Regions from separate parts of the Pseudarthrobacter sulfonivorans genome, predicted to be linked through region 2. Evidence: predicted binding sites of a transcription regulator. Region 2 holds the regulator's gene; each other region holds the start of a gene.

What was found. The regulator LexA, encoded in region 2, represses DNA repair genes until DNA is damaged. The targets are predictions, from matches to a motif close to TCGAACANNTGTTCGA.
Region 1: the regulator LexA is predicted to act here: its motif matches at 2,759-2,774, upstream of AU252_RS10730 (shikimate dehydrogenase).
Region 3: the regulator LexA is predicted to act here: its motif matches at 4,473-4,488, upstream of AU252_RS20740 (DUF6504 family protein).

Annotation. Positions count from the first base shown of each region.
Region 1 covers NZ_CP013747.1:2,394,532-2,404,126, forward strand. The annotation lists gene AU252_RS10715 (ATP-dependent DNA ligase) at 1-246, shown strand, start outside; gene AU252_RS10720 (MFS transporter) at 367-1,686, opposite strand; gene AU252_RS10725 (IclR family transcriptional regulator) at 1,920-2,735, shown strand; gene AU252_RS10730 (shikimate dehydrogenase) at 2,875-3,756, shown strand; gene AU252_RS10735 (bifunctional sugar phosphate isomerase/epimerase/4-hydroxyphenylpyruvate dioxygenase family protein) at 3,756-5,651, shown strand; gene pcaH (protocatechuate 3,4-dioxygenase subunit beta) at 5,725-6,507, shown strand; gene pcaG (protocatechuate 3,4-dioxygenase subunit alpha) at 6,509-7,072, shown strand; gene AU252_RS10750 (lyase family protein) at 7,087-8,547, shown strand; gene AU252_RS10755 (alpha/beta fold hydrolase) at 8,540-9,358, shown strand; gene pcaC (4-carboxymuconolactone decarboxylase) at 9,355-9,595, shown strand, end outside.
Region 2 covers NZ_CP013747.1:692,094-701,688, forward strand. The annotation lists gene priA (bifunctional 1-(5-phosphoribosyl)-5-((5-phosphoribosylamino)methylideneamino)imidazole-4-carboxamide isomerase/phosphoribosylanthranilate isomerase PriA) at 1-38, opposite strand, end outside; gene AU252_RS24095 (hypothetical protein) at 96-254, opposite strand; gene hisH (imidazole glycerol phosphate synthase subunit HisH) at 255-986, opposite strand; gene hisB (imidazoleglycerol-phosphate dehydratase HisB) at 983-1,609, opposite strand; gene AU252_RS03045 (histidinol-phosphate transaminase) at 1,691-2,809, opposite strand; gene AU252_RS03050 (LysM peptidoglycan-binding domain-containing protein) at 2,888-3,328, opposite strand; gene lexA (transcriptional repressor LexA) at 3,678-4,424, shown strand; gene AU252_RS03060 (ATP-dependent DNA helicase) at 4,439-6,496, opposite strand; gene hflX (GTPase HflX) at 6,489-8,054, opposite strand; gene AU252_RS03070 (class I SAM-dependent methyltransferase) at 8,495-9,109, shown strand; gene dapF (diaminopimelate epimerase) at 9,090-9,595, opposite strand, start outside.
Region 3 covers NZ_CP013747.1:4,549,611-4,559,205, reverse strand. The annotation lists gene thrS (threonine--tRNA ligase) at 1-477, opposite strand, end outside; gene AU252_RS20745 (DNA polymerase III subunit alpha) at 594-4,082, opposite strand; gene AU252_RS20740 (DUF6504 family protein) at 4,079-4,414, opposite strand; gene AU252_RS20735 (hypothetical protein) at 4,569-4,958, shown strand; gene AU252_RS20730 (chorismate mutase) at 5,049-5,369, opposite strand; gene AU252_RS20725 (VOC family protein) at 5,389-5,811, shown strand; gene AU252_RS20720 (SOS response-associated peptidase) at 5,836-6,585, opposite strand; gene AU252_RS20715 (mycoredoxin) at 6,716-6,973, shown strand; gene AU252_RS20710 (S-(hydroxymethyl)mycothiol dehydrogenase) at 7,057-8,142, shown strand; gene AU252_RS20705 (MBL fold metallo-hydrolase) at 8,139-8,780, shown strand; gene AU252_RS20700 (lipoate--protein ligase family protein) at 8,809-9,576, opposite strand; gene AU252_RS20695 (DUF2177 family protein) at 9,593-9,595, shown strand, end outside.

The DNA.
Region 1 (9,595 bases), 1.7 Mb from region 2:
GCGGAGGGGAGCCGGTGGAGCGCGGGCAAAGATCTGACTTTTGTGCCGCTCCGGCCCGAACTGGTGGTGGAGGTCAGGTACGACCACATGGAAGGTGAGCGCTTCCGGCATACCGCCCAGTTCTCGCGCTGGCGGCCGGACCGGGATCCCGAATCCTGCACTTACGCCCAGCTGGAGGAGCCGGTGAACTTTGACCTGGCGTCGGTGCTGGAGACCGGCCGGCCGCAGGCGCCCAGTTCACCGTAGGCACCCAACCCGCCGCCCGCCGTCGTACTTTTTGCTGGCGGAATAGCCCACTTTTCAACAGGGAAAGCCCGCCATTTGGGGGAATGGCGGGCTATCCGGTCTCAAAATTGGGCTAGTGCGTTACTTCAGGCCGAGCTGCTTGGTGGGGACGTTGAACGTCTCCTTGGCCGTCAGGGCGGAGATGGCCGAGATGCCGCAGATGACGGCGGTGAAGATGCTGATCTGGACCCAGCCGCCGGGCTTGATGCCGCCCATCGCCGCCACAATGGCCGGGGCGAACCCTGCCATCAGGAAGCCCAGCTGGGTGCCGATCGCCAGGCCGGAGAAGCGGACCTTGGTACTGAACATCTCGGCGTAGAAGGACGGCCAGACCGCGTTGGAGGCCGCGTAGCCGCAGGAGAAGAAGCCGATGGCCGCGAGGAACATCAGCGGGATGCTGCCGGATTCCAGGCTGAGCAGGAACACCGGAGTCAGGATGGCGCTGGCCACGGCACCGTAGATGAAGACCGGTTTGCGGCCGATCTTGTCGGCGAGCTTGCCGAACAGCGGCTGGGTGCCCAAAGCGACCAGGTTGGCGCCGACCACCAGCCACAGCGTGGTGGTGCCGTCAACTCCGGCCACGGTCTTGGCGTAGCTGATGGCGAGCGTGCCGAACACGGTGGAGACGGCGGCGATGAAGGCACAGCAGACCACGCGCAGCACGTCGCGCCAGTGGTCCTTGAGGAGGTCGGCGACCGGCAGCTTGGAGATTTGGGCGGTCTTCTGGGCTTCCTCGAACGCCGGCGGCTCATGCAGGGTGCGGCGGATGAAGAACGCAACAAGAACGACGACGGCGCTGAGCCAGAACGGGACACGCCAGCCGATGCCGTACTTGATCTCGTCCGGGAGTGCCAGGACGGGGATGAAGACGAGGGCGGCGAGGATCTGGCCGCCCTGCGTGCCGGTGAGGGTCCAGGACGTGAAGAAGGAGCGGCGGTTGTCCGGTGCGTGTTCCAGCGTCATGGATGATGCGCCGGCCTGCTCGCCCGCTGCGGAGAGGCCCTGGCAAAGCCGCGCCAGCACCAGCAGGGCCGGAGCCCACCAGCCCACGGTGTTGAAGTCGGGCAGGCAGCCGATCAGGAACGTTGAGGCGCCCATCAGCAGCAGCGTGAACATCAGGACCTTCCGCCGGCCCACCCGGTCACCGAAGTGGCCCAGGATAACGGCGCCCACCGGCCGTGCCACGTAGGCGAAGCCGAAGGTGGCGAAGGACATCACGGCCGCGTTGGCGCCGGCGTCCGGGAAGAACACCGTTGGGAAGATCAGGGCGGCGGCGGAACCGAAGATGAAGAAGTCGTAGTATTCGACGGCGCTGCCCAGGAAGCTGGCGAGGGCTGCCTTCTTTGGCGTCCCGGACGGGGCAACGGTGCCCGGCCCCGCGGACGGAAGTGTCTGGCTCATGGAGTTCCTTAGGTGTGACGACGTTGTCGCGGATGGATCTGGAGGGTCGCAGCCGCAGCTGCCTGTGTGGAGGCTTGGTGCGGTGCGGCTGGAGTCCGTTGAAAGACCCGGACTAGTAGCCACATGGTGGGAGCTACTTGTGCGATACAGCAATGATGGCTGTGAGCGCAGTCACTTGTCAAGAAAATAATCACCATCTAGAAATAGTTCCCACGATGTGGCAACATCGACGTATGAGTGTGAATCAAACCACAGTGCCCGACGACCTCGCCGCTGAGCCCAAGACGCCCAAAGCTGACCGTACGGACATGGTGGGCAAGGCCCTGGGCCTGCTGGTCCTCCTGGGCGACGAGCCGCGCGGCGCCAGCGCCGCGGAGATCTCGCGGCGCGCCGACCTCCCCTTCAGCACCACATACCGCCTGCTGGGATCTCTGACGCGGGACGGGTTTGTGGACTATGAGCCGGACGGCCGCCGCTACCATCTGGGCCTTCGAATCTTCCAGCTCGGCCAGCGCGTCTCCAACCATCACGGATTTGCCGGCACGGCGCTGCCGGTCCTGCGCCGCGTGACCGAGCAGACGGGGGAGGCCACCATCCTCAGTGTCCGCGACGGCCACCGCCACCTCACGGTCAACAAGGTGGACGGCCCGCAGACCTTCCGCGTCACCAGCGATCCCGGGCATCTGGGCGCCCTGCACGCGACGGCCGTGGGCAAGGCGCTGGTGGCTTTTGCCGAGGATTCGGAGCGTGCGGCGCTGCTTGAAGAGCTCGAGCTGGAACCCCTCACCGAACACACCATCACAGACCGTGCCGCGTTCCGGGCGGAGATCGAGAAGGTCCACCGGCAGGGATATGCCGTAATGGACGAGGAGAACGAGAACGGCATGCGCGCCGTGGCTGTGCCGCTGCTTAATTCACAGGGCCACGCGTTCGCCTCCCTGGCCACCGCCGTTCCCGTGTTCCGCCTCAGCATGGAAGCCCTGCTGGCACATGTGCCCCTGCTGCAGGAAGCCGCGGCAGAGCTGGCTGCGCGCTTGCCGCAACGGTAAAAAAGCCTTGAAATGTTCGTATGTAGAACAAGCGTGCGAGAAGTGAACAAGTGTTGTACTGTAATCCCTATCACCCGACCCGCCGCGGACGCCTTGAGCGCCACCGCCCGCCGGGTGCCGTATCAAAGGAGCTGCCCGGATGAGCAATCGAACTGAGTCCTACCTTGTGGGACTGGTCGGCGACGGCGTCATGCCGTCACTCACTCCCCCCATGCACGAACGCGAAGGCGATATGCAGGGCCTGCGCTACCTCTACCGCCCCATCGACCTGCTGGAGCTCGGACTCTCCGGCGAAGCCGTGGGGGACCTGCTCAAGAGTGCCCGCAGCCTGGGCTTCAACGGCCTGAACATCACCCATCCGTGCAAGCAGCTTGTCCTGGCGCACCTGGACGAGGTCTCGCCGGATGCCCTCAGGCTCGGCGCCGTCAACACGGTGGTCATCGAGGACGGCCGTTTCATCGGGCACAACACCGACTTCTCCGGCTTCGCCGCCGCGCTCGCCTCCGGCCTCCCGGGTGCCCGGCTGGACCGCGTTGTCCAGCTTGGCGCGGGAGGCGCCGGTTCCGCCGTCGCCTATGCCCTGCTCACTGCCGGCGTGAAGGCGCTGGACCTGGTGGACGTGGACCCCGCCCGCTGCGCGGCTCGCGCCGCAGAGCTGGCCGGCTTCTTCCCGGGCAGCACCGTCACAGCGCGTACGACGGCGGAGCTGCCGCAGCTGATGCCCCTGGCCGACGGTCTGGTGCACTGCACGCCCGTCGGCATGGCCGCCCACCCGGGCGTCCCGCTGGACCTGGACCTGCTGGAATCCCGGCACTGGGTGGCGGACATCGTCTACCGGCCCATCGAAACGGAACTGGTCCTGGGTGCCCGCGCCAAGGGCTGCGAGGTCCTGGATGGCGGCCGCATGGCCGTGGGCCAGGCGGCTGACTCGTTCCGGATTTTCACGGGACTGGAAGCCAACGCGGACCGCATGCGCAGCCATTTCCTGGCGCTCGTGGCCAAGGAAGGGGTGGCGGCCTGATGCGCACCGGAATCGCCACGGTATGCCTCTCCGGCACCCTGAAGGAAAAGATGCAGGCCTGCGCCATCGCGGGCTTTGACGGCATTGAAATCTTCGAACCGGACCTGGTCACGTCGCCGCTCCCGCCCGAGGACGTCCGCAAGATGGCGGCCGACCTTGGCCTCACGCTGGATCTTTACCAGCCGTTCCGCGACTTCGACAGCGTGTCCGGGGACCTCCTCACCGCCAACCTCCGGCGCGCCGAAGCCAAATTCAAACTCATGGCGCGGCTGGGCATGGACACCATCCTGGTCTGCTCCAACGTGGCCACCGCCAGCATCGACAGCGACGACCTCCGGGCGGAACAGCTCGGCCAGCTGGCTGCGCTGGCGGGGGACCACGGCGTCAAGGTTGCCTACGAGGCCCTGGCCTGGGGCAAGTACGTCAGCGACTACGAGCACGCCCACAAGCTGGTGGAAGCCGTGGACCACCCCAACCTGGGCACCTGCCTGGACTCCTTCCACATCCTGTCGCGCAACTGGGACACCGCCCCCATCGAGGCCTTCAGCCCGGACAAGATCTTCTTCGTCCAGGTGGCAGACGCCCCCAAACTCTCCATGGACGTCCTCTCCTGGAGCCGGCACTACCGGGTCTTCCCGGGCGAGGGCCAGTTCGATCTCGCCAAGTTCATGGGCCACGTGGTCCGGGCCGGGTACAGCGGCCCGGTGTCGCTGGAGATCTTCAACGACGTCTTCCGCCAGTCGGACGTGGAGCGCACGGCCGTCGACGCCATGCGCTCGCTCATCTGGCTGGAGGAACAGAGCGCCAAATGGCTGGACGCTGCTTCCGACGCCGGGACGGGCACTGGCGCTGCTGGCACCCCGGCCCCCGGCCGCCGTCGTTATCCCATGGAACTGGCCACACTCCCACAGGTGGCCGAACCCGCAGGCTACAACTTCGCCGAAGTCAGGGCCGCGGACACCCAGGGGCTGGAAACGGTCCTGGGCCAGCTGGGCTTCGAGTTCAACGGCCGGCACCGCACCAAGGACGTGCAGCTCTGGAGCATGGGTCACGCCCGGGTGATCATCAACGAGGCCGCACCGGCAGACGGGGACGGCGCAACGGGGGATGCGTCGCCCGCCATCGCCGCACTGGGGTTCGACGTCGCCTCCCCGGTGATTGCCGCCGCCCGCGCCCAGCAGCTGAAGGCCCCCGCGGTCCCGCGCAAGAGCCAGGCCAACGAGGAGGTGTTCCAGGGCTTCGCCGCCCCGGACTCCACCGAGATCTTCCTGTGCCAGGGCACTTCCGACGGCACCGCAGCGTGGACCAGTGAATTCGGAGAGGGGCTGGAAAATCCCACCGCCGGCCCCACCGCTGTGATCGACCACGTCAACCTGGCGCAGCCGTGGCAGCACTTCGACGAGGCCGTCCTCTTCTACACGAGCGCACTGGCGTTGGAGCCCCAGCCGTTCGCGGAGGTCCCCAGCCCCACCGGCCTGGTCCGCTCGCAGGTCATGGCCACCGGGGACCGCGCCGTGCGGCTGGTGCTGAACCTGGCGCCGCTGAACCAGCAGCGCAAAACCTACCAGGAGCACATCGCCTTCGCGGTGGATGACCTGGTGGCCACCGCCAGGGACTGCAGGGCCCGCGGCCTGGAGTTCCTGCAGATCCCGGCGAACTACTACGAGGACCTGGACGCACGCTTCGGGCTGGCACCGGACTTCCTGGCCACACTGCAGGAGCTGAACCTGCTGTACGACCGGGACGCCGACGGCGAATTCCTCCACTTCTACACGGCCACCGTGGGCAGTGTGTTCTTCGAAATGGTGGAACGCTGCGGCGCCTACGACGGCTACGGCGCTCCCAACGCCCCCGTGCGGCACGCAGTCCAGTACGACCACCTGCAGCACCGGTAAGACAGCACCACCAACGCTACTCAGCAGCAGCAACAACCACCTAGCAGCAACAACCAGAGAAAAGGAGGCCGCAGTGGAGACACAGCAGGATCTCAGTGCAGAGATCGACGCCCTGGGCGATGCCTACGCGCGGGCGCTCAAGGACGGCGCCCCGGCCGAAACGCAGCCCCGGCTGGACTACGCGCCCTACCGCAGCAGCATCCTGCGGCACCCCACCAAAAGCCTGCACCACGCGGACCCGGAAACCATCGAGCTCTACTCGCCGGCGTTCGGCCACCAGGACGTGCACGCGCTGGAAGCGGACCTGACCATCCAGCACAACGGCGAACCCCAGGGCGAGCGGATCATCGTGGCCGGCAAGGTCCTGGACGGTGACGGCCGCCCGGTGGCCGGGCAGCTCGTGGAGATCTGGCAGGCCAACGCGTCCGGCCGCTACATCCACAAGCGTGACCAGCACCCGGCGCCGCTGGACCCCAACTTCACCGGCGTGGGCCGCTGCATCACCGGCCCCGACGGCTCGTACCGGTTCACCACCATCAAGCCCGGCGCCTACCCGTGGAAGAACCACGTCAACGCCTGGCGGCCGGCCCACATCCACTTCTCCATGTTCGGCACGGAGTTCACCCAGCGGATCGTCACGCAGATGTACTTCCCCGGCGACCAGCTCTTCCCGCTGGACCCCATCTACCAGTCCATCGTGGACCAGGACGCCCGCGACCGGCTCGTGGCCAACTACGACCACAACCTGACCGAGCCCGAATGGGCCCTCGGCTACAACTGGGACATCGTGCTGACCGGCTCCAAGCGGACCTGGACCGAAAACGAGGCGCTCGGCGCAGCAGGAGACGAGGAATAACGTGAGCACAACCACCAAGCTTGTTCCCACCCCCGGCCAGACCGTCGGCCCGTTCTACGGCTACGCCCTGCCGTTCGTGAAGGACAACGAACTCCTGGCGCCCGGCTCGCCCGGCTCCATCCGCCTCCAGGGCACCGTGTATGACGGCGCGGGGGAGACCATCCCGGACGCCATCCTGGAGATCTGGCAGCCCGACGCCGACGGCAGTATCGTGCAGCAGACCGGTTCCCTGGTCCGCGACGGCTACACCTTCACCGGCTGGGGCCGCGCTTCCGTGGGCCACTCTGGCGTGTACACCTTTACCACCCTGAACCCCGGCCCCACCGAATCCGGTGCCGCACCCTTCATCTCCGTGGCCGTGTTTGCCCGCGGCCTGATGAACCGCCTGTTCACCCGCGTATACCTGCCGGAGAACGAGGAAGCCCTGGCCAAGGACCCGCTGCTGAGCTCCCTGGACCCGGAGCGCCGCAAGACGCTCATTGCCCGCCGCGATCCCGACGGCGGACTCACCTGGGACATCCGCCTGCAGGGCGAGGGCGAAACAGTCTTCCTGGACTTCCAGTGACGGACGCCGCCGGCATGGAAGGTACGGGCCACTTCGGAAGCGCTGCGGACGGCGACGTCGGCCTGCTGAGTCCTGTCTCGGCGTCGCCCCTGGTGACGGCGCTGACCGGTGACCGCGCCGTGCTGGCGGCGATCCTCGCCGTCGAGTCCGGCTGGGCCGCCGTGCTGGAGAAGGCGGGCCTGGCGCCTGCCGGTTCTGCCGCCGTCGTGGCCTCCGCCGCCGAGGCGGGCCGATACGACGCGGCAGACATCGCGCTCCGGGCCCAGGGCGGCGGCAACCCCGTCATCCCGCTGCTGGCAGATCTGCGCAAGCATGTCACCGCGCTCGATGCCGGCCGTGTGGGTGCCTTGAAGGCGGTCCACACCACGCTGACCAGCCAGGACGTGCTGGACACAGCCCTGATGCTGCTCGCCCGCAACACGGTGGAGGCGGTGCTGGCAGACCTGAAATGCACGACGGCGGCGCTCGCTACGCTGGCGGAACAGCATGCGGACACGCTGGGCGTGGGCAGGAGCCTGACCCAGCATTCCCTGCCCTTTACGTTTGGGCTGCGGGCAGCGCAGTGGTTCCAGGGGCTGGCCGCCGCCGGCCGGCAGCTGGGCACCGTGCAGTTCCCGGTGCAGTTCGGCGGGGCGGCCGGAACGTTGGCCGCCGGAACCGTGCTGACCGCAGGCTCCTCCACCAACCCCTTTGGCCTGGCCGACTCGCTGGCCCGGCAACTGGGCCTGGCCGCAGCCCCGGCACCATGGCACACGAACCGGTTGGCCGTCACGGCGCTCGGCAATTCGCTGGCCTCGGTGCTGGACGCCGCCGGCAAAATCGCCACGGACGTCCTGTTCCTGAGCCGGCCCGAGGTGGCTGAACTCGCCGAACCGCGCGCCGCAGGACGCGGCGTATCCTCGGCCATGCCGCAGAAGCAGAACCCGGTGTTGTCGGTCCTCATCCGCGGCGCCGCCCTCCAGGCGCCCCAGCTGGTGGCCCAGCTGCACCTGGCCGCAGCCAATTTCAACGACGAACGCCCCGACGCCGCCTGGCACACGGAATGGCCGGCCCTGCGCCAGCTTCTCCGCCTGGCACTCGGCGCTGCCGGACACCTCCGGGAACTTGTCGAGGGCCTGCACGTTTACCCCGACGCCATGCGCCGCAACCTGGACCTTGCCGGTCCGCTGCTCCTGGCCGAAGGCGTGGGCGCCGCAGTGGCCCCGCTGCTGACCGAACAGGATGGCCGCAGTGGCAAAGAGCAGCTGCAGTCCGTGGTGGACCGGACGCTCCAGACGCCCACCGCCGAACAAGGCACCACCTACCGGCGGCTGCTCCGCGAGGCCGTCCCGGCGGGCGTGCTCACCGATCTGCGGCTCGCCGAACTCCTGGAACCGGCCAGCTACCTGGGCCAGGCAGCCGAAATCTCGCGCCGCATCCTGGCCGCCTACTCCGACTTTTCAACACCTACCCAGAACGGAGCCAACCGTGGCTAAACCGACCCTGAAGGCAGTTCTGCTTTCACCTGAACGGGCTTTTGGCGATCGTCCCCTGCTGGTGGTTGGACCCTCCTTGGGTACGTCCTCCGTCCTGTGGTCCGACACGGCCACCCTGCTCGGCAACGACTACGATGTGGTGGCCTGGGACCTCCCCGGCCACGGCGTCTCACCCGCCGCCACGGAGACGTTCGACGTCGCCGCGCTGGCGGATTCAGTGGTGGAGCTGGTGGACTCGATCGCGCCGGGCGAAGCCTTCCACTACGCCGGGGTTTCGCTCGGCGGCGCCACCGGCCTGCAGCTGGGCATCAAGCACGGCGAACGCCTCAAGAGCCTGTCCATCCAGTGCACCGGGGCCAAAATCGGCACCCCCGAAGCCTGGCTGGAACGCGCCGAAACCGTTCGCAGCCAGGGCACTCCCGTGATGATCCAGGGCTCCGCACAGCGCTGGTTCGCGCCGGGCTTTATGGACCGTGAGCCCGAGCGGAGCAGCCGGCTCCTGCACTCCCTCCGCGACACCGACCGCTTCAGCTACGCCTTCTGCTGCGAAGCCCTGGCAGGCTTCGACGTCCGTGCCGAACTCGGCAGCATCACCGTCCCCACGCAGGCGGTTGCGGGCGCGGCTGACACTGTTGTGCCGCCGTCGTTCGCGGAAGAAATCGTTGACGGGATTACCGCCGGCGGCGGCACGGCGAATGCCGTGACGCTCGAGGGAGTGGCGCACCTGGCCCCCGCCGAGGCGCCCGCCCACGTTGCCGAACTGCTGCGGACCCTCATCACCTGGAGCGAATCCCGCGGGGCAGCCAAGTGAGCGGCGCAGCCCCGAACGGGGGAGAACGGAACGGCGTCGTCCAGCCCGATGCCACCAGCCAGGAGATTTACGAAGGCGGCATGGCGGTCCGGCGCGAGGTGCTGGGCGCCGCGCATGTGGACCGGGCCAACGCCAACAAGGACGGGTTCACCGAGGATTTCCAGGACATGATCACGCGGATCGCGTGGGGTGGCATCTGGACCCGGCCGGGCATCTCACGGCAGATGCGCTCGGCCG
Region 2 (9,595 bases):
AGCAGTTCAAGAACCGGCAGATCGGTTGCGGTGGTCATCTCAAATCCTCTTGGGTGTTGGGTTGCTCGTGGAAGCGGAACTGGGGGTTGCGTGGGCTAGGTTCCAGGAAGCGTCAGCAGGTACGCGGCCAGCAGCGCCATGCCGGCCAGGACGTAGAAGCCCACCTGGGTCCAGAGCGGTTTGTGCTGCTGCCTGAAGGACAGTGCGCCGCCCACCAGAAGGCCGGCCAGGCCCATCAGGACAATCGACCACATCTAGGCGGCGTCCGTGGCAGCTGGCTTGCGAAGGCCGTCCACCCAGTTGCGCAGTAGCCGTGCACCGGCGTCGCCGGATTTTTCCGGGTGGAACTGGGTGGCGCAGAGCGGTCCGTTCTCCACTGCAGCAATAAAGCGCGCGCCATGCTCTGACCAGGTCACCAGCGGCGCAGTCATCCGCGGCTGGATCACGTCGAAGTTCCAGTCCTGGACACCATAGGAGTGGACGAAGTAGAAGCGCTGGTCCGCGACGCCGGCGAAGAGTTTGGATCCTTCCGGAACGTCAACCGTGTTCCAGCCCATGTGTGGCACCACCTCGGCGGGAAGGAGTTCCACCTTGCCCGGCCACTCCCCCATGCCTTCAGCTTCTGTCCCGTGCTCCACTCCGGCCTCGAACAGGACCTGCAGGCCCACGCAGATTGCCAGGACCGGCCTGCCCCCGGCCACGCGCCGGCCGATCAGCCGGATACCGTCCACGGCCTTTAGCTCGCGCATGACAGTCTCGAACGCGCCGACGCCGGGTACTACCAAGCCGTCGGCATTAAGCACGTCCTCCGGCTTGGAGCTGAGGATGACCTCGGCTCCTGCCCGCTCCAGGGCGCGCACGGCGGACCGGACGTTTCCCGAACCGTAATCGAGGACAGTGACTGTGGGCTTGCCTTCGGGCGAGACGGGCTTTTTACCGGCGGCCGGATCGATGACGGCGCCGTCCCGGAGAATTTGGCCGCTCACAGGGCACCCTTGGTGGAGGGGATTCCCTCCACGCGGGGATCGGGCTCGACCGCAGCACGCAGGGCGCGGGCGAAGGCCTTGAACTGCGCTTCCACAATGTGGTGCGGGTCGCGGCCCGCGATGACATTCATGTGGAGGCAGATGCCGGCATGAAGCGTGATGGCCTCAAAGACGTGGCGGGTCAATGACCCCGTGAAGTGGCCGCCGATCAAGTGGTACTCCTGCCCGGCAGGCTCTCCGCCGTGCACCAGGTAGGGGCGGCCGGAGACGTCGACGACGGCGTGCGCCAGGGCTTCGTCGAGGGGCACGGTGGCCTCGCCGAACCTGCGGATCCCGGCCTTGTTTCCCAAGGCAGTGCGCAGAACTTCACCGAACGTGATGGCGACGTCCTCCACCGTGTGGTGGACGTCAATGTGGGTGTCACCGGTGGCTTTGACCGTCATGTCAATGAGCGAGTGCTTGCAGAGCGCCGTCAGCATGTGGTCGTAGAACGGGACAGACGTGTCGATGTCCGAAACGCCCGTGCCGTCGAGGTTAATCTCCACGAGCACTGACGATTCACTGGTGGCACGCTCCATGCGTGCGGTCCGGGGCGCGGCAGCGTTCGATCCGGTGAAGCTCATGGTCATATGTCCTTTAGGCGAAGTCAGTGGTGCGAAAGCGAAGGAGATGTGCCGGTGCGCGGCGGCGCCGATACTTCAAGTTTAGGCGGGCAGCCCGGCCTGGCTGGCCAGGATGCGTTCCAGCGACGTCAGGAAGGCTGTGGTCTCCGTCTCAGTTCCCGCCGTGACACGCAGGTGGCCGGGGATGCCGACATCGCGGATCAGCACGCCGTCGTCCAGCAGCAACTGCCAGACGTCATGCGGGCTGTCGAGGCCGCCGAAGAAGACATAGTTCGAATCGGAGGCGGCAGGTTTGAGTCCCATTCGCGAGAGTTCCGAGACTATGCGGTCCCGCTGCTCCTTGATGTCCTCGACGTCGGCCATCAGCGCAGTGCGGTGCTGCAGGGCGGCGAGGGCTGTTGCCTGGGTGATGGCCGAAAGGTGGTACGGCAGCCGAACCAGGCGCAGTGCGTCCGTGACTTCAGGAGCGGCGGCCATGTAGCCCAGGCGGGCGCCCGCGAGGGCGAACGCCTTGCTCATGGTGCGGGACACAATGAGGCGCTCCCGGCCGGGCAGCAACGTAAGGGCGCTCGGCGTTCCGTCGTGGGCGAACTCGTGGTAGGCCTCGTCAACGATGACGATGGTCTGGCTGGCCTCGCCGGCCTCGTACACGGCCTCCACAACGTCCAGGCCCAGCCCCGTGCCGGTGGGATTGTTCGGCGAGCAGAGGAAAACGATGTTGGGCTGAAGCTCTTTGACCTGCAACGCGGCCGACTCGGCACTGAGCCCGTAATCGTCGGCCCGCTGCCCGACGATGTACCCGGTGTCCGTGCCGCTGGCCAGGAGCGGATACATGGAGTACGTGGGCGGGAATCCCAGGGCCGTGCGCCCGGGCCCGCCGAAAGCCTGGAGAATCTGTTGGAGGACCTCGTTGGACCCGTTGGCCGCCCAGATGTTGGTGGCATCCAGACCGTGGCCGAGATACTCGGCCAGCGCTTCCCGGAGTTCGGTGAATTCACGGTCCGGGTAGCGGTTGAGGCCCGCCGCGGCTTGCGTCACGGCCACGCTGATCGCGGCACGTACGTCCGCCGGGACGCCATGGGTGTTTTCGTTGACGTTCAGCAGGATAGGTACATCCAGCTGCGGGGCACCGTACGGGGTCAGTCCGCGGAGGTTGGTCCGGAGGGGAAGTCTGTTCAGACGCTCTAGCTGGTCATTCACCTGAACAGTTTAGGTCCGAAGCAGACGGCCAGAAAATGTGACGGCCTGCGGCGGCACACGCCCGAGCCTGCAGGCTCTTTACCTGGTGGGGACGAAGAGTTGCTGTCCGGGGACAACGCCCCCGGCGGAAAGGTTGTTCAACTGGGCAATATCCGCGATGACATCACGGGGATCACGCTCGGGCGCAACGGTACTGGCGATGGCCCAGAGTGACTGGCCGGCCTGCACCGTGACCGAGACTGTTGGCGTTAGTGACAGGTCGGCGGCCGAATCGGCGGCCTTTGCCGGGGCGTTGAGGAAACCTGCCAGGGAAAGCAGGATTGCGGCAAGAATCACCAGCGGGATGCCGATGAGCACAATCCGGCCCCTGCGGGTCAGGCGCAGCGGCGGCAACGGTTCCCTTCGCTGCCTTGGCGCCGAACCCGACGTCGAAACGGGTGCGGACCACTGCCGCGAGGTGAGGTCCTGCACGGAAATGAGCTGTGGACGCGAGTCCTGCGAAGCAGATATAGCTGACATGAAATGAGCCCTCCTGGACCATACTGTGCTGCCCGGCGCGCCCTCCGCGTTCACTTGCCGGTACCGGCCTGAGCCGTCCATAAATTCGAATATTCGAATCCGCAAGCAACGAGTAGAACACATGTTCGAACTTTGCTTCTTCATTTTTAGCACTTATCAACGAATATTGTCGAGACTCGCTAGAACAAATGTTTGAAAAAGCCCTGTGGCTGGCCTACGTTTGGATCAAAGAACAACCACCTCTGTAGTTGATCAGCAGGGTCTGACAATCAACTCCGACACCAGCCCCGGGGCGTTCCAGGCACCAGCGGCCGGAGCGGAGCCGGGCAACCGAAAGGCATTGGCGAACATGGCAGCACCAGCCGCCGAGGGCAAGGCGACACCGCAGCGCCGCCAGCCCCCACGGACCCCCAAGGGGCTCACCGCCCGCCAAAAGAAGATCCTTGAAACCATCCAGCGCTCGGTGAATGACAACGGCTATCCGCCGTCGATGCGTGAAATCGGTGACACCGTGGGCCTGGCGAGTTTGTCGAGCGTGACCCACCAGCTCTCACAGCTGGAGAAGCTGGGATACTTGCGCCGGGACCCCAAGCGTCCGCGCGCCATGGAAGTCCTGATGCCGTTGACGCTTGACGGCGGGTCCACTAAGTCGAACGGGACAACCAAGCCCTCAGTCCTGCACGGCATCGGCGGGACGGTCACCGAACTTCCCTCTGCCATGGACACCGCGATGGTGCCGTTGGTGGGCCGGATCGCGGCTGGCGGGCCTATTCTGGCTGATCAGGTGGTGGAAGACGTGATGCCCCTGCCCCGGCAGCTCGTGGGCCAGGGTGAGCTGTTTATGCTGCGCGTGGCCGGCGACTCCATGGTGGACGCTGCCATCTGCGACGGCGACTGGGTAGTGGTCCGCCGGCAGGCAGACGCCTCCAACGGCGATATTGTCGCGGCCCTGCTGGACGACGAAGCCACCGTCAAGACCTTCCGCCAGCGCGATGGCCACACGTGGCTGTTGCCACAGAACACCCAGTACGAGCCCATCCTGGGCGATCACGCCACAATCATGGGCAAGGTCGTCTCGGTCCTGCGGTCGCTATAGGACCTGCCGCGCAGTCAGGCGCCCTTCCCGGCCAGCCTTTCCAGGGCTGCGAACGCCGTTTTGCGGTCCGTGGTGGGCCAGAACGGCGGCAGAGCAGCCCGGAGGAATCCGGCGTAGCGCTCGGTGGCAAGCCGGGAATCAAGCACCGCCACCACGCCCTTGTCTCCGGTGGAACGGATCAGCCTGCCCGCGCCCTGGGCAAGGCGGATGGCCGCGTGAGTCGCCGAGACCGCCATAAAGCCGTTTCCGCCGGCCTGCGCAACGGCGCGGGACCGTGCTGTCATCAGCGGGTCATCCGGCCGCGGGAACGGGATGCGGTCGATCACCACCAGCCGGCATGATCCGCCCGGAACATCAACACCCTGCCACAGGGACATGGTGCCGAACAGGCAAGTATCGGGCTCGTCCGCGAACTGCTTCACGAGGGCCGTCATGGTGGAGTCGCCCTGGCAGAGAATGCTGAGGCCAAGCCGGGGACGCATCGCCTCAGCGGCCTCCTCGGCTGCACGCCGGGACGAAAACAGGCACAGGGCACCGCCGCCGGACGCGCGGATCAGCGCCTCAAGTTCATCGAGGGCCTCCGGCGACGCCCCGCGGCCTGGCTTGGGGAGGTGCCCCGCGACGTAGAGGATCCCCTGTTTCGGATAGTCAAAGGGCGATCCGACGTCGATCCCGGTCCAGCTGGGCGCGCCCTCCCCCACCAGTCCCAAGCCGCCGGCAGCCGGTTCAAACGCTGAGCCGATGGCAAGCGTTGCAGAGGTCAGCACCACGGTGTGGCCGGCGAACAGCCCCTCGCGGAGCTTGCCGGCAACGCTGAGCGGCGCGATGTTGACCAGGGCCGGCGCGGACTCGTCTGGCTGCGCATAGCCCTGCTGCGGATCGAAGGAACTTGCGCGGGAAAACCACACCACTTCCCGGTTTTCCCGGGCAACAATCAGCCGTTCGCAAAGTTCGAGGATCAGCATCAGGCGTGACCGCGCGAGCTGCCGCCCGCCGTCGGCCGTTTGGCTGCCGTCACCCTTGGAATCGGACAGGGCAGCGCGGCAGGCCTCACGCAACTGGTCCACGCAGTCCAACTGTTCGTCGTTGAGGCCGTTGGGGAGCAGCCCGTTGGGCACTCCGGCAAGGGCGAGTTCCAGGTTGGCGGCAGCGGCGTTGAGCGCATCCACCGTGATGGCCGTGTGCTTCCGTGCGCCCGACGCCGCAGCGTGGACCATTGCCACGGAGAGTTGCCCCGACACCGCCCCGGTGACCCGGTCCTGCAGTTCGTGCGCCTCATCCACCACCACAACGTCGTATTCGGGCAACACTGCGAGGCCTTCAAAGGCGCTGACGGCGAGCATGGCATGGTTGGTGACCACAACGTCGGCCTCGGCGGCGTCGTGGCGCGCCAGTTCACTGAAGCATTCGGCTGCCATGGGGCATTTTTGGGCCCCCAGGCATTCCATGGATGTCACCGAAACCTGCCGCCAGGCCCGGTCAGTAACGCCGGGAAGCAGTTCGTCACGGTCGCCCGTGGTGGTCTTCTCCGCCCACTCTCGCAGGCGCACCACTTCCTTGCCCAGCTGGGACGACGGCCCGCCCAATGCGGCGGCGAAATGCGGGACGCTGGTGTCTTCGCCGAGGGAGAACAGCTGGCCCTCGGCGGGTTCCTCGGAGGGGAACCCGCCTTCGAGCTTGTGCTGGCAGACATAGTTGGAGCGGCCCTTGACCAGGGCCACCTTGACAGGGCGGTCCAGGGCAGGGGTGATGGTCTTCAGCAGCCGGGGAAGGTCGCGGCCCACGATCTGGGTCTGCAGCGCAAGCGTGGCCGTTGACACCAAGGTGGGCTTGTTGCTCACGAGCGAGTGCGCAATGAGCGGAATCAGGTAGGCCAGCGACTTTCCGGTCCCCGTTCCGGCCTGAACCAGGAGGTGGTCGCCGGTTTCGATGGCCTTGGCCACCTGCCTGGCCATCTCGTGCTGCCCGCTGCGGCTTTGACCGCCCATGCCGGCCACGGCGCGGTCAAGCAGTTCGATCACGAACTGCTCGCCGGCCGTACCTTTGACTTCCCCCGCCGCAACCTCAGTCATGGTTGATGAAGGATTCCAGTTCAGCCGCAAGGCCCTCCCGCACCATCACCACAGCGCGGGTACCGTGCTCGCCGTGATCCAGGCTCAGGATCTCGGCATCGGTCTCGTGCAGTTTGCTGATCAGGTCACCGCGGTCGTAGGGAATAAGGAGCTCCAGCTTCACGCCGGGCCGCGGAATCCCGTCACTGATGGCCCGCAGCAGTTCGGCGATCCCCTGGCCGGTGCGGGCCGAGACCACCACGTGGCGCGGTTCTCGCTGCTTGAGGCGCTCCACCACAAACGGATCCGCGGCATCGGCCTTGTTCAGGACAATGATCTCGGGCACTTTGCGGGCATCCACTTCGCTGAAGACCTTGCGGACTGCAGCAATCTGGCCCTCGGGGTCCGGGTGGGACACGTCCACCACGTGCAGGATCAGATCCGCGTCAGCCACTTCCTCCAACGTGGAGCGGAAAGCCTCCACCAACTGCGTGGGCAGCGACCGGACAAAACCCACGGTGTCCGCCAGGGTGTATCCCAGGCCGTCGGAGGTCTCGGCCTTTCGCACGGTGGGATCCAGGGTGGCGAACAGTGCGTTCTCCACCAGCACGCCGGCGTCGGTCAGCCTGTTCAGCAGCGATGACTTCCCGGCGTTCGTGTACCCGGCAATCGCAACGGAAGGCACTGAATTACGACGGCGGTTGGCCCGCTTGGTTTCCCGTGCCGGCTTCATTGCCGCGATCTCGCGCCGCAGTTTGGCCATGCGGGTGCGGATCCGGCGGCGGTCCAGTTCGATTTTTGTTTCACCGGGTCCGCGCGAACCCATGCCGGCGCCGGCGCCGCCCACCTGGCCACCGGCCTGGCGGGACATCGAGTCACCCCAGCCGCGCAGTCGCGGCAGGAGGTATTCGAGCTGCGCCAGCTCCACCTGGGCCTTACCTTCACGGCTCTTGGCGTGCTGGGCGAAGATGTCCAGGATCAGGGCAGTGCGGTCAATGACTTTGACCTTGACGATGTCCTCAAGGCTACGCCTCTGGGACGGTGCCAGCTCGGCATCCACCACAACGGTGTCAGCCCCGGTGGCCATCACGATTTCCTTGAGCTCAAGGGCCTTTCCGGAACCCAGGAACGTGCCCGGGTCCGGTTTGGCACGGCGCTGCACCATCCCGTCCAGGACTTCCGAGCCTGCTGTTTCGGCGAGGGCGGCGAGCTCACGCAGGGAATTCTCCGCGTCCGCCAAGGTGCCTTCGGACCATAGCCCGGCCAGGACCACACGTTCGAGCCGCAGTTGCCGGTATTCGACCTCGGTGACATCTTCGAGTTCGGTGGACAGCCCGGCCACGCGCTTCAGTGCCCGGCGTTCCTCCCGGTCCTGCTGGTCGCCGTCGTAGCTGGTGTGTTCGTCGTCCAAGCGGGAGATCGCCTGGGCCCTGCCGAACACGCCCTTGTCACCGTCTGCGGCGGTGACGTTCCTGGCCGGTACGTCCTTGGCGAGAATCCGGTCGATGACAGCTTGGATCTCCTCGGGACTCATGTCCTGGGCTGCTGGATCTGAACCGGTGTTGGGCTGGCTGGTCATGGTCTCCTTTGAAGTTTCGGCATTTTCAGAATAGTGCCGATCGTTGTTCAGTGGTGAAGTATTCGCGCTGGGCTGACGGCTTGCAGTCATCCGGGCCTCCTGGTCTGCTGCGCGCCGGTCGGGACCGGGCCGCGCAGGGAGTCTTCGCATCCGGGGATGCGTGGAGTGGTGGAAAGCGCGGGCAAAACAGCAAGGACCGGCGGCGGCAGATCGCTCGAGTATTGCCCGGCGGCATACCAGATACGGAAGACCTGGCATGTGGCGCACTTGCGGAAGGTTAATACCTGCATCGCTGCGGGGCACGGCTTCGGAACAGGCGGCGTCCGGGAGGGACACCGGCCGTGCCGGCTACTCGAAGATCAAGAACATGGGTTCAAGATTAGCAGAAGCGGTGCCCGCGGTTTCGCATTGTCCACCCCGGCCAACTAATCTGGCCAGTTATGGAGTCCGCACACTATTTCAGCGCATCGCCCGCCGGGCCGTTCACCCGCAAGCCGCTCACCGTGGAATTGGCCGGCGAGACGCGCACGCTGCAGACGTCCGGCGGCATCTTCAGCCCCGACGGCATCGACAAGGGGACGGCGGTGCTCCTGGCCGAGGTCCCGGCCCCGGACCCCACCGGCAACCTCCTTGACATCGGCTGCGGCTGGGGGCCCATTGCCCTCACGCTCGCATTGCGGGCGCCACACGCCAAGGTCTACGCAGTGGACGTCAATGAACGCTGCATCACGCTGACCAACGAGAATGCGGCCCTGCTGGGCCTGGGCAACGTGCTGGCCAGCACGCCGGAGGCGGTGGACCCGGACCTGCGCTTTGACACGATCTGGTCCAATCCGCCCATCCGGATCGGCAAGGATGAACTCCACAGCCTCCTGAAGCTGTGGCTGCCCCGGCTGGCGCCGGGCGGCTCCGCGTGGCTAGTGGTCCAAAAAAACCTGGGCTCGGATACGCTTCAGCGCTGGCTCGCGACGGAACTGGATGCATCCTTCGCCGTGAGCCGGGAGTCCACGTCCAAGTCCTTCCGCATCCTTCGAGTCAGGAAAGCGTCCCAGTAGCCACAATTACGGCGGGCCCGCTGAGCTCGACGTGCTCGTGCCCGCCCGCCCCGGCGAAGAACTTGACCCCGACGACGCCGCCCGGCACGTTGACCTGCCAGGAGTCCGGCGCTTCCGCCCCGGCCCAGTGCCGGATGGCCACTGCGGCGGCGCACGCGCCTGTTCCACAGGACTGGGTCTCGCCCACACCCCGCTCATGGACGCGCATGGTGATGGTGCCGATCCCGTTGTGGACCAGCGGTTCGGCAGGCACGACGAATTCAACGTTGGTTCCATTGGCCGGCACCGGATCGACCTTCGGAGCAGTGTAGAGCCTGGTGGCTTCCAATTCGGACAGTTCAGCCAGTGCCACCACGGTGTGCGGGTTGCCCATGCTCACTGACAGGGCCGGGCGGGGCACTTCCAAGCCCTCTGCGGTTACCAGCGAGTCCATGGCTTTCGCCGTCGCGTCGCCGGGGAAAATGAATTCCCACGGCCCCATGTCCA
Region 3 (9,595 bases), 1.2 Mb from region 2:
CTTGCCCAGGAGTTCGAGCTTGTAGGGCTCGTTCTTCATGGCCTCGCGGGCCTCGTCCTCGCTGACCACGCGGCGGACGAATTTCTGGTTCTGGTTGACGATCTTGAGCATCATCTTCTCGAGGGTCTTGAGGTCCTCGGGGGTGAACGGTTCTGCGACGTCGAAGTCGAAGTAGAAGCCGTCGGTGATGTACGGGCCGATGCCCAGCTTGGCGTCCGGGCGCAGCTGCTGCACTGCCTGGGCCATGACGTGGGCGGTGGAGTGGCGGAGGACGTCCAGGCCGTCCGGGGAGTCGATGGTGACGCCCTCGATCTCGGCGCCCTCGGGCAGCTCCTGGTCCAGGTCCTTCAGCTCGCCGTTGACGCGGGCAACAACAACATCGCGGCGCTCAAAGAAGAGTTCCGCACCGGTTGTCCCGGTAGTCACCTTGGTCTCTTCGCCATCGACGATGAGGGTGATCTGCTGGGCATCTGACACGGGTGTCTCCTATTCAAAGTTTTAGGCTTCATAGCTTGTGGCGTACGGGGACCACAGCCAGCCATCGTCAATGCTATCGGTTTCCCGGGAGGCCGACCAACGGGACCCGCGGCCGTTCAGCCGCCCATTCCGGTAATCGCAAGGCTTCGGCTGATCCCGTCCAGGGGATGCGGTACATCGGTGCGTTCCACCCGGTCCGCCGCGAACGGCAGGGATTCCACCCGGCTCAGGTCCCAGGCCATGCTGGCGCTCAGGCTGATTCCCCGGGGACCTGTCCGCCGGGTGGTGCCCCGGATCAGCAGCAGCCTGGTGCCGAACAGCAGCAGCCCCGCCTGTTCCTGGGCTTCGTGGAAGAACACGGAGTCGACGCAGCCGGTGCCGTCGTCGATGCTGATGAACACCACCCGCCGGCCGCCGCGCATGGGCGGTGTCTGGGTGGCGATGCGCACCCCTGCCACCAGCACCTCGGTGTTGTTGCGCAGGCTCAACAGTTTGTCTGCAGTGGTGACCCCCAGCCGGTCCAGCATGGGCCGGTGGCTGTCCATCAGGTGCCCGCTGACATCCATGGCCATCAGGTCCAGTTCGGCCCGGACGTTTTCCACCAGGGTGGGTGCGGGAAGCCCTGGTTTGACGTTCCGCAGTTCCACATCCCCCAGCGGAAGGGACAGCTGCCCTTCCATGATGTCGACGCCCTTCCGGGTACCGCCCGCGGCCTGGAGCTGTTGCAGGTGCTGGACGAGGTCTGCACGGTTGGCGGCGCCGCCCGATTCCCGGTGCAGGGAATCAAAGGCACCCAGCTGGGCGAGCCTTTTGATGCTTGGCTTGCTCAGCCTGGACCGTGCCCGGAGGTCAGCCAGGGAGTCGTAAGGCTGGCCGGCGACAATCCGTTTAAGCTCGGTCCCGGACAGGCCATAGATGCCGTTAAGGCTCAGCCTGATCGCCAGCTTGCCGGCATCCGGCCCGTCCGCGACCCGTTCCACCCGGTACTCGGCCTGGCTGCGGTTGATGTCCAGCGGCAGGATGGGGATGCCCAGCCTGCGGGCCTCTGCCACCAGCAGCCGTTTGGGGTACATTCCGGGATCGTGTTCCCACAGCCCGGCGAGGAAAGCCTCGGGGTGGTGCGTCTTGAGCCAGGCGGACTGGTAGGTGGGAACGGCAAATGCCGCGCCGTGCGCCTTGCAGAAGCCGAAGCTGCCAAAGGCTTTCAGGGTCCCCCAGACCTTGTCCACCACTTCCGGGGAGTACCCCTTGATCCGGGCCTCCTTGCGGAAGAACTCTTCCACTTTCAGCTCGTGGACCTCGTTGCCGAGCGCCCGGCGAAACTCATCCGCGCGCGCCAGGCCGCAGCCGGTCATCACGTGGAAGGTTTTCAGGATCTGTTCATGGAAGACAGTGACGCCATGCGTTTCCTGCAGCACGGGTTTCAGGTCGGGGTGCGGGTAGACCTCCGGCGCGAAGCCGTGCCGGTGCTCCAGGAAAGGCCGCACCATGTCCGATTTCATCGGGCCCGGCCGGAACAGCGAAATGTCGATGATGAGGTCATTGAACTCACGCGGCGCCAGCTTGCCGATCAGCTCGCGCTGTCCGGGCGACTCGATCTGGAAGCAGCCCAGGGTGTGGGTACTGCGGATCAGTTCGTAGGTTGGCTCATCATCCAGCGGCACGGCATTGAGGTCGATGCGGCCGTTCTCGGCGATGTAGTCCGGCCCGGTTCCGTCAGGACCTGCAGGGTGGGCCCCTGCCGCCACCACTTCCGCCTTGGAAGGATGGATCCGGATGACTTCCCGGACGGCAAACGCCATGGCGCTCTGCATCCTGACCCCCAGGACATCAAGCTTGAGCATGCCCATGGGATCCATGTCGTGTTTATCGAACTGGCTCATGGGCAGCCCCAGCCCGCTGGGCTGCACCGGGGTCCGGTCAAGCAGCGTGGCATCGCCCAGGATCACCCCGCAAGGATGCATGGAGATATGGCGGGGCAGCCGGTCCAGCCGTTCCGTGAGGTCCACCAGCAGGTCAAGCTGCTGGTTTTCGGTGAAGTCCCGTTGTTCCACCCGGCCAGCGAACTCCCGTAACTCAGGTTTCTCAACCAATGCCTCACGGAATTTCCGGGCCGAAAAACGCCACAGCTGCTTGGCGATCTCACCGACGTCGTCATCGTCCATCCCCAGGGCCATCCCGGCGTCGCGGACGGCACCGCGGGCGCGGTACCCGTTCTGCATGCTCATCAGCGTGACGCGCTCGGAACCGAAGCGGTCAAAGATCCGCCGGTACACGTTGTGCCGTTCGGCGCTTTCGACGTCGATGTCGATATCCGGCAACGTGGCCCGGTCCCGGGACAGGAAGCGTTCGAAGATCAGGTCGTGTTGCAGGGGGTCCACCTGGCTGACATCAATCAGGTAGTTGACCAGGCTGGAGGCCCCGGAACCGCGGGCGGCTGCCCTGACCCCCATGTCCATGATCATCCGGGAGACCTCCGCGACCGTGAGGAAATAGGAGGAAAACCCGAGGTTCCTGATGATTCCCAGCTCGTGCTCCAGCCGCGAGCGCATGTCCTTGCGGGCTGAGCCTGATATTCCGGGGAACCGCCTGCTGATCCCGGCCTCACAGCGCTGCACCAGTTCATCGTGCGGGTCCTGGCTGATGCCAATGACCGATGCCTCGGGGACCACCGGCTGCTTCCAGCCCATGTCAGTCACCGGGTCAATCCGGCAGAAGTCGGCGAGCGCCTCGGTCTGTGCCATCAGCTGTTTGAGGTCCGCTGCGCCATACCCTGCGGCGCGGATGATTTCCTTGCCGAGCTGAAGCATCTGCGCTGATGATTTGAGCCAGGCCTGCCCGTTGGGCTGGAGCAGCGGTTCGGCCGCGAGTTCGGGGAGGGACTTCAGCGTCCGGGCGGAGTCGAGCACGTCAGCTGTGGCGGCCCCGTCCTCTGCGCAGTAGCGGACCGCGTTGGTGAGCACGGCCGGTACGTGGTGTTCTTCCGCGAGTTTGAGCATACGCACTGCGTGGGCGGTGCTCAGGGGCGCTCCGGGGGCAGTGAGCTGGGAAACGACTTCCGCCACCAGGGTTCTTGGGGGCATGGCGTCCAGCCAGCTTTTGAAAAGGGTGCGCGGACGGAGGTAACGCCGGCCGCTCATGGCCCGTCCGACGTCGGAATCCGGGCCGATCAGGACCGTCAGGACCGGTTTCAGGGTTTTGGGGTCGAGCGTGCGGGAGGCGAGTTCGGCGCGGGTGACCGCCACGGGCACCGCTCCCCCGGCTTTGCCGGAGGTGCGGGCATGGGCATCGGACACCAGCCGGCACAGTGCGCGGTAGCCCGCCCCGTTGTTGTGGCCGCGGGCGAGCACCACTACCCTGCCGGCGAGCTGGGTGCGGTGGTCGCCGTCGTCGTCGAAAACCGCAAGGTCCACCCCCACGATGGGGTCGATGCCGGCTTCCATGCAGGCTTTGAGGTGTTTGATGGTGCCGTAGAGGCCGTCCCGGTCCGTGCAAGCGAGCGCGGTTGCGCCGTCCGCGGCGGCAACCTGGGCCAGTTCGTCGGGCCAGGCAACGCCATAGTGTGCGCTGAAGGCCGTGGAAACGTGAAGGTGGGAGAAGCTCATGCTGTTTGTGGCCGGAGGGCGTCGTGGATCCGCAGGAGCCTCCAGCGGCCGCTGCCGGTATGCCTGCTCAGGTCCAGGGTGAGCGGCTCTCCTGCATCCCGGGGGCCGGTACTCCGCGGGTCCGCCTGCACTTGGACGCGCCAGATTTCGTGGTCCACCAGCCCCGGCCCGCTGCCGAGCGGCGCACGGCGTTCCTCGGCCCACCACTGCCGGCGTTCATACCACCGGACGGGTTCGGCGCACACCGTGTAGTGCCGTCCGGCCCACTGGAGGTTCAGCGGCTGGCCGGCGGGGGTGCAGACGACGTCCACGGACTCGCTGAACATACCCATGGGCGCCTCCCGGAACTGAACGGAGCTGATGCAAAATGCTGATGCAAAAGCAAGGTATTCGAATACATGTTCGAATACCTCGAGTCTACGACGACGCTCCGACAAAACCTAGACAGGGGTGGACGGACGGGCAGCAGGGAGGCAGGATTGTGGCATGAGCACCAATGACGCACTCCTCAAGCACGTAAGCATCAAGGCCCAGGACGAAAAGCTCGTGGCAACCTTTGATATCGACGGCAACATACCGGGGGCAGGTGCGTACGTAGTGGGACTGGTGGCGGCGAGCCCTGATTACTCATCGCAAAGACGCTTGGGCATTGAGTTCATGAACGGGGAGGCCATTGCCTTCTACTCGTTCAGCCATGACCAGAGCGCCGAGGAAAACTATGATCTTGGCGGCGTGACGCACTCGGGCAGCACCATCACCGGCAACTTCCCCGTCGCGGCCGTCCATGGCCTGGGCAAGGGCCACATCATGTCGGCCTTCAGCGAGGCTGACGGCAGGGAGTTCCAGTCGGGCGTCGCCGTCGACGAAGCGCTCTAAGTCGACGAAACGCTCTAGGTCGACGAAACGCTCTAGGGAACACCGAGCAGGTGCTGCCGCAACCGTGTCCGGACAGCACCTGCGGCAGCGTCAGCTGCTTTCTCTGTGGACCTTCATTTCGAGTTTGATGAACCCCGAGATCATGGCCCGGTAAGTTGATTCCACAATGTCCGGATCAATGTCCTTCTTTTTCGCGGCGGCCCGGACATGCTCGATCACCCGTTCCACCCGGCCGGGGGCGCGGACTTCAGCGTCGTCCCCCTTCAGGGTTCCGGCGATCCGGATCAGGCGTTCACGCCGCGCAATGAGGGTGACAATCTGCTCGTCAACTTCGTCTACCGCAATCCGAACGGCAGCGAGCTGTTCTTTGTCGGCCAAAGCGTCCCTATCGTTTCCTTGAATTGTTGCCATCTTCTGACAGTATCGAAGCATGCAGCCCAGAGTCGACTTCATCTCACTAGGCGTTCGCAGTGTTGACGCCTCCCGCCGGTTCTACGCGGAGGGCCTCGGCTGGCCTGTCCACCGCGAGTTTCCCGGTGATGTGGTGTTCATCCAGGTCAACCACGGCCTCATCCTTTCCCTGTGGGACGCAGCGCAGATGCACGCCGAGGCGGGGGTAGGTGTCCCCGGCCCGGTCCCCTGCATCACGCTCAGCCACAACCTGCCCAGCACCGAGGCGGTGGACCGGGTCATGGCGGAAGCGGCATCGGCCGGGGCCACTATCGTCGCCGCGCCGGTCACCCAGCCCTGGGGCGGGTACAGCGGCTATTTCGCCGATCCGGACGGCTTCCGCTGGGAAGTTGCCTACAACCCCACGTGGACAGTGGACGACGCCGGCAAGGTCACCGTTTAGGGGCATGCCGCCCCGAATGCCGGTTTAGAACAAGGCTTCCACCGGCCGGATCAGTTCCGGGGAGTTGTTGCGTACGTTGCCCACCTCGGTGCCGACCGAATCCACATGCCAGTCGGCCGCGACTTCCTTCACGTGGGCCCGGACCAGGTCCACGAGGAAGGCGGCGTCATCGATCTGCGGATCAAGCCACGACGCCATCGTGGCCCGGTCCATGGGCAGCGGCACGCGGTCGTGCAGGGCGGTGAGCTTGCCGAAAATTGTGGACTCGGCACCGGGCGGCGGCGTATCTGCCGTCAGGATGGATGTGGAGAGCATCCACCGTCCGGGATCGCCCTCGGCCTTGGACGGATCCTTCCACCACTCATACAGGCCCGCGAACACCAGCCCGCTGCCTTTGCCTGGATGGACGTAGTAGGGCTGCTTGGCTTTGCCGGTGCCCTGCTTCCATTCGTAGTACCCGTCCGCCGGGACAGCGCAGCGACGTGACTTCACGGCCTTGCGGAAGGCCGGCTTCTCCAGCACAGTCTCGCTCCGCGCGTTGATCATCTTGGGGCCGATACCAGGATCCTTCGCCCAGGACGGCACCAGGCCCCAGCGGGCAACATGCAGCTGCCGCACGGGGCCGTCGTCGATCAGCCGTTCCAGGACGATCGGCACGTCGTCGGTGGGCGCCACGTTCCATGACGGGGGAAGATGCACTTCCTCCTCCAGCTGGGCATCAAAGTCGGCCAGCAAGTCACCCACGGCCCGTGCCATCACATAGCGTCCACACATGGCTCCAGCATGCCATCAGCGTTATGTGCTGTCATCCGGCACCGCATCTGCCGGGGCCGGCTCAGGGAATAGCCCGCCCCGGGTTACCGTTGACGGGAACGAACCCCCTCAACGATTTCAGGAGAGCTCCGTGGACTTTACCCCCGAGAACGGCACCATCACCATGTTTTCCACCACCTGGTGCGGCTACTGCAACCGGCTGAAGAAGCAGCTGGACGCGCAGGGCATCGGCTACACGGAAATCAACATCGAAGAGGTGGAGGGCACAGCCGACCTCGTGGAGAAGCTCAACGGCGGCAACCGCACCGTCCCCACCGTGCTCTTCCCGGACGGCACCGCCGCCACCAACCCCTCCGCTGCCGAGGTAAAGAGCCGCCTCGCAGCCTGACCACGGCAGCTCGTGTGGTAGACAGAACGGGACCAACATCCGTGTTGGTCCCGTTCTGTCTATCTGCATTGAGGGAGCCTTTCGTGGTCCATAAAGTCAAAGGTGTCGTAGCCCGCTCCAAAGGGGCCCCGGTCACTCTGGAGACCATCCTGGTCCCGGAACCGGGCCCGGGCGAGGCCCTGGTGGACATCATCACCAGCGGCGTCTGCCACACCGACCTGCACTACAAACTGGGCGGCATCAGCGATGACTTCCCGTTCCTCCTGGGCCACGAGGCCACCGGAGTGGTCAGCGCCGTGGGCCCCGACGTCACCGACGTCGCCCCGGGCGACCGCGTGGTGCTCAACTGGCGGGCCGTCTGCGGCAACTGCCGCGCGTGCAACCGCGGCCAGGCACAGTACTGCTTCAACACCCACAACGCCACCCAGAAGATGACGCTTGAGGACGGCACCGAACTGTCCGCCGCCCTGGGCATCGGCGCGTTCATCGAAAAGACCCTCGTGGCCGCCGGTCAGTGCACCAAGGTGGATCCCGAGGCCGATGCTGCCGCCATCGGCCTGCTCGGCTGCGGCGTCATGGCCGGACTGGGCGCCGCCATCAACACCGGGGGCGTCAAGCGCGGTGATACGGTCGCCGTCATCGGCTGCGGCGGTGTGGGCGTGGCCGCCATCGCCGGCGCCGCGCTCGCCGGCGCAACCACCATCATCGCCGTCGACATCGACGCGAAAAAGCTGGACCGCGCCAAGGGCCTCGGCGCCACCCACACCGTGGACTCCTCCGCAACCGACCCCGTGGAGAAAATCCGGGAACTCACCGGCGGCTTCGGCGCTGACGTGGTGATTGACGCCGTCGGCCGTCCCGAAACGTACAAGCAGGCGTTCTACGCCCGCGACCTCGCCGGCACCGTGGTGCTGGTGGGCGTCCCGACGCCGGAGATGACCCTGGAGCTGCCCCTGCTGGACGTCTTCGGCCGCGGCGGCTCGCTGAAGTCCTCCTGGTACGGTGACTGCCTGCCGTCCCGGGACTTCCCCATGCTGATCAGCCTTTACAAGCAGGGCAAGCTGGACCTGGATGCGTTCGTCACCGAGCGGATCACCATCGACCAGGTGGAGGAAGCGTTCGAGAAGATGCACTCCGGTTCCGTGCTGCGTTCGGTGGTGGAACTGTGAGCGTCCGGATCGATCGTCTCGTCACGTCCGGAACGTTCTCGCTCGACGGCGGCACCTGGGATGTGGACAACAACGTCTGGATCGTGGGCAACGATGAGGAATGCGTGGTCATCGACCCCGCGCACGACGCCAAGGCCGTTGCTGCCGCCGTGGGTGGCCGGAAGCTCAAGGCGATCCTGCTGACCCACGGCCACGACGACCACATCCGGTCAGTAGCTGACTTCTGGGACCTCGTCCAGGCACCGATCCACCTTCACCAGGACGACTGGATGCTGTGGCACAGCGTCTACCCTGACGTGGAACCCGATGTCGCCATCAAGCACGGCGACGTCATTGAGGTGGCGGGTGCCAGCCTGACGGCCCTGCACACGCCCGGGCACTCGCCCGGCTCGGTGTCCTTCCACCTGGCTGACGGGCCCGACGGCGAGGGCTCGCTCTTCAGCGGGGACACCCTGTTCCAGGGTGGCCCCGGCGCCACTGGCAGGTCCTACAGCGATTTCCCCACCATCATCGAGTCGATCCGGACGTGGCTGCTGCCGCTGCCGGCCGAAACGGTGGTCCGGACCGGCCACGGCGACAGCACCACCATCGGGGCCGAATCCCCGCACCTGGACGAGTGGATCGCCCGGGGCCACTAAGAGCCCCGGCCGGCCCGGCAAGCGCGGGCTACGCCTCCCGAGTATCCAAACCTGCATAGCTGCTGAAGTCGGCATGCTGGAGGGAGGCGTGGCCCGCGTACGCGGCAATAACGGCGTCCTCAACATCCTGGACCGTGAGGCCAGGCACCAGATCGTTGGCCGCGCCGGCGGTGGCCGGGTCCCAATCCAGGCCCAGGGCTGCATAGCTGTCCGTCAGGACGCTGCGGATGGGGGCGGAATTTTCCACCACGATCACGGAACTGAACAGCCACCCGCCGCTCACCACGCGCTGCGCTGTGCCCACGAGTTTGATCCGGTGCGCCGGGTGGGCCGGGTGGGTGCCGTGAACGCTGAACTCCCCGGGGCAGTACTCCCCCGGAATTTCGCCAACCGCTGCCTGCACACCGACGTCCCGCAGGGACTGCGCCAGCAGCTCACCAAAGAAGCTGAACCGGCCTTTGGAACCGGCAATGGCGTCCGCATGGGGCATCACGTGGTCCACCACCAGCGTGCCCTCGTGGTAGGCGGCGGCGCGTCCGCCGGCCTTCCGCACCAGGGGTTCAAATCCGTGCTCGCGGCAGGCCCGGGCGGCCGCGTCGAAGCCGGGCAGGCGGGTATCCCGCTGGCCGAAGGCAACAGTGGGCGCGGGCCGGTACAGCCGCAGCGTGGGGCCGATCCTGCCGGTCTTCGCCTGGGTCAGCAGTTCGAGGCCGAATTCCAGGTCACGTGCGGCGCCGAGGGAATGATCCTGCCGCACCACAGTGAGCGTCCGGAGTCCCGCTTCGGCGTCCTGCATATTGCTAAGCTCCCTTATG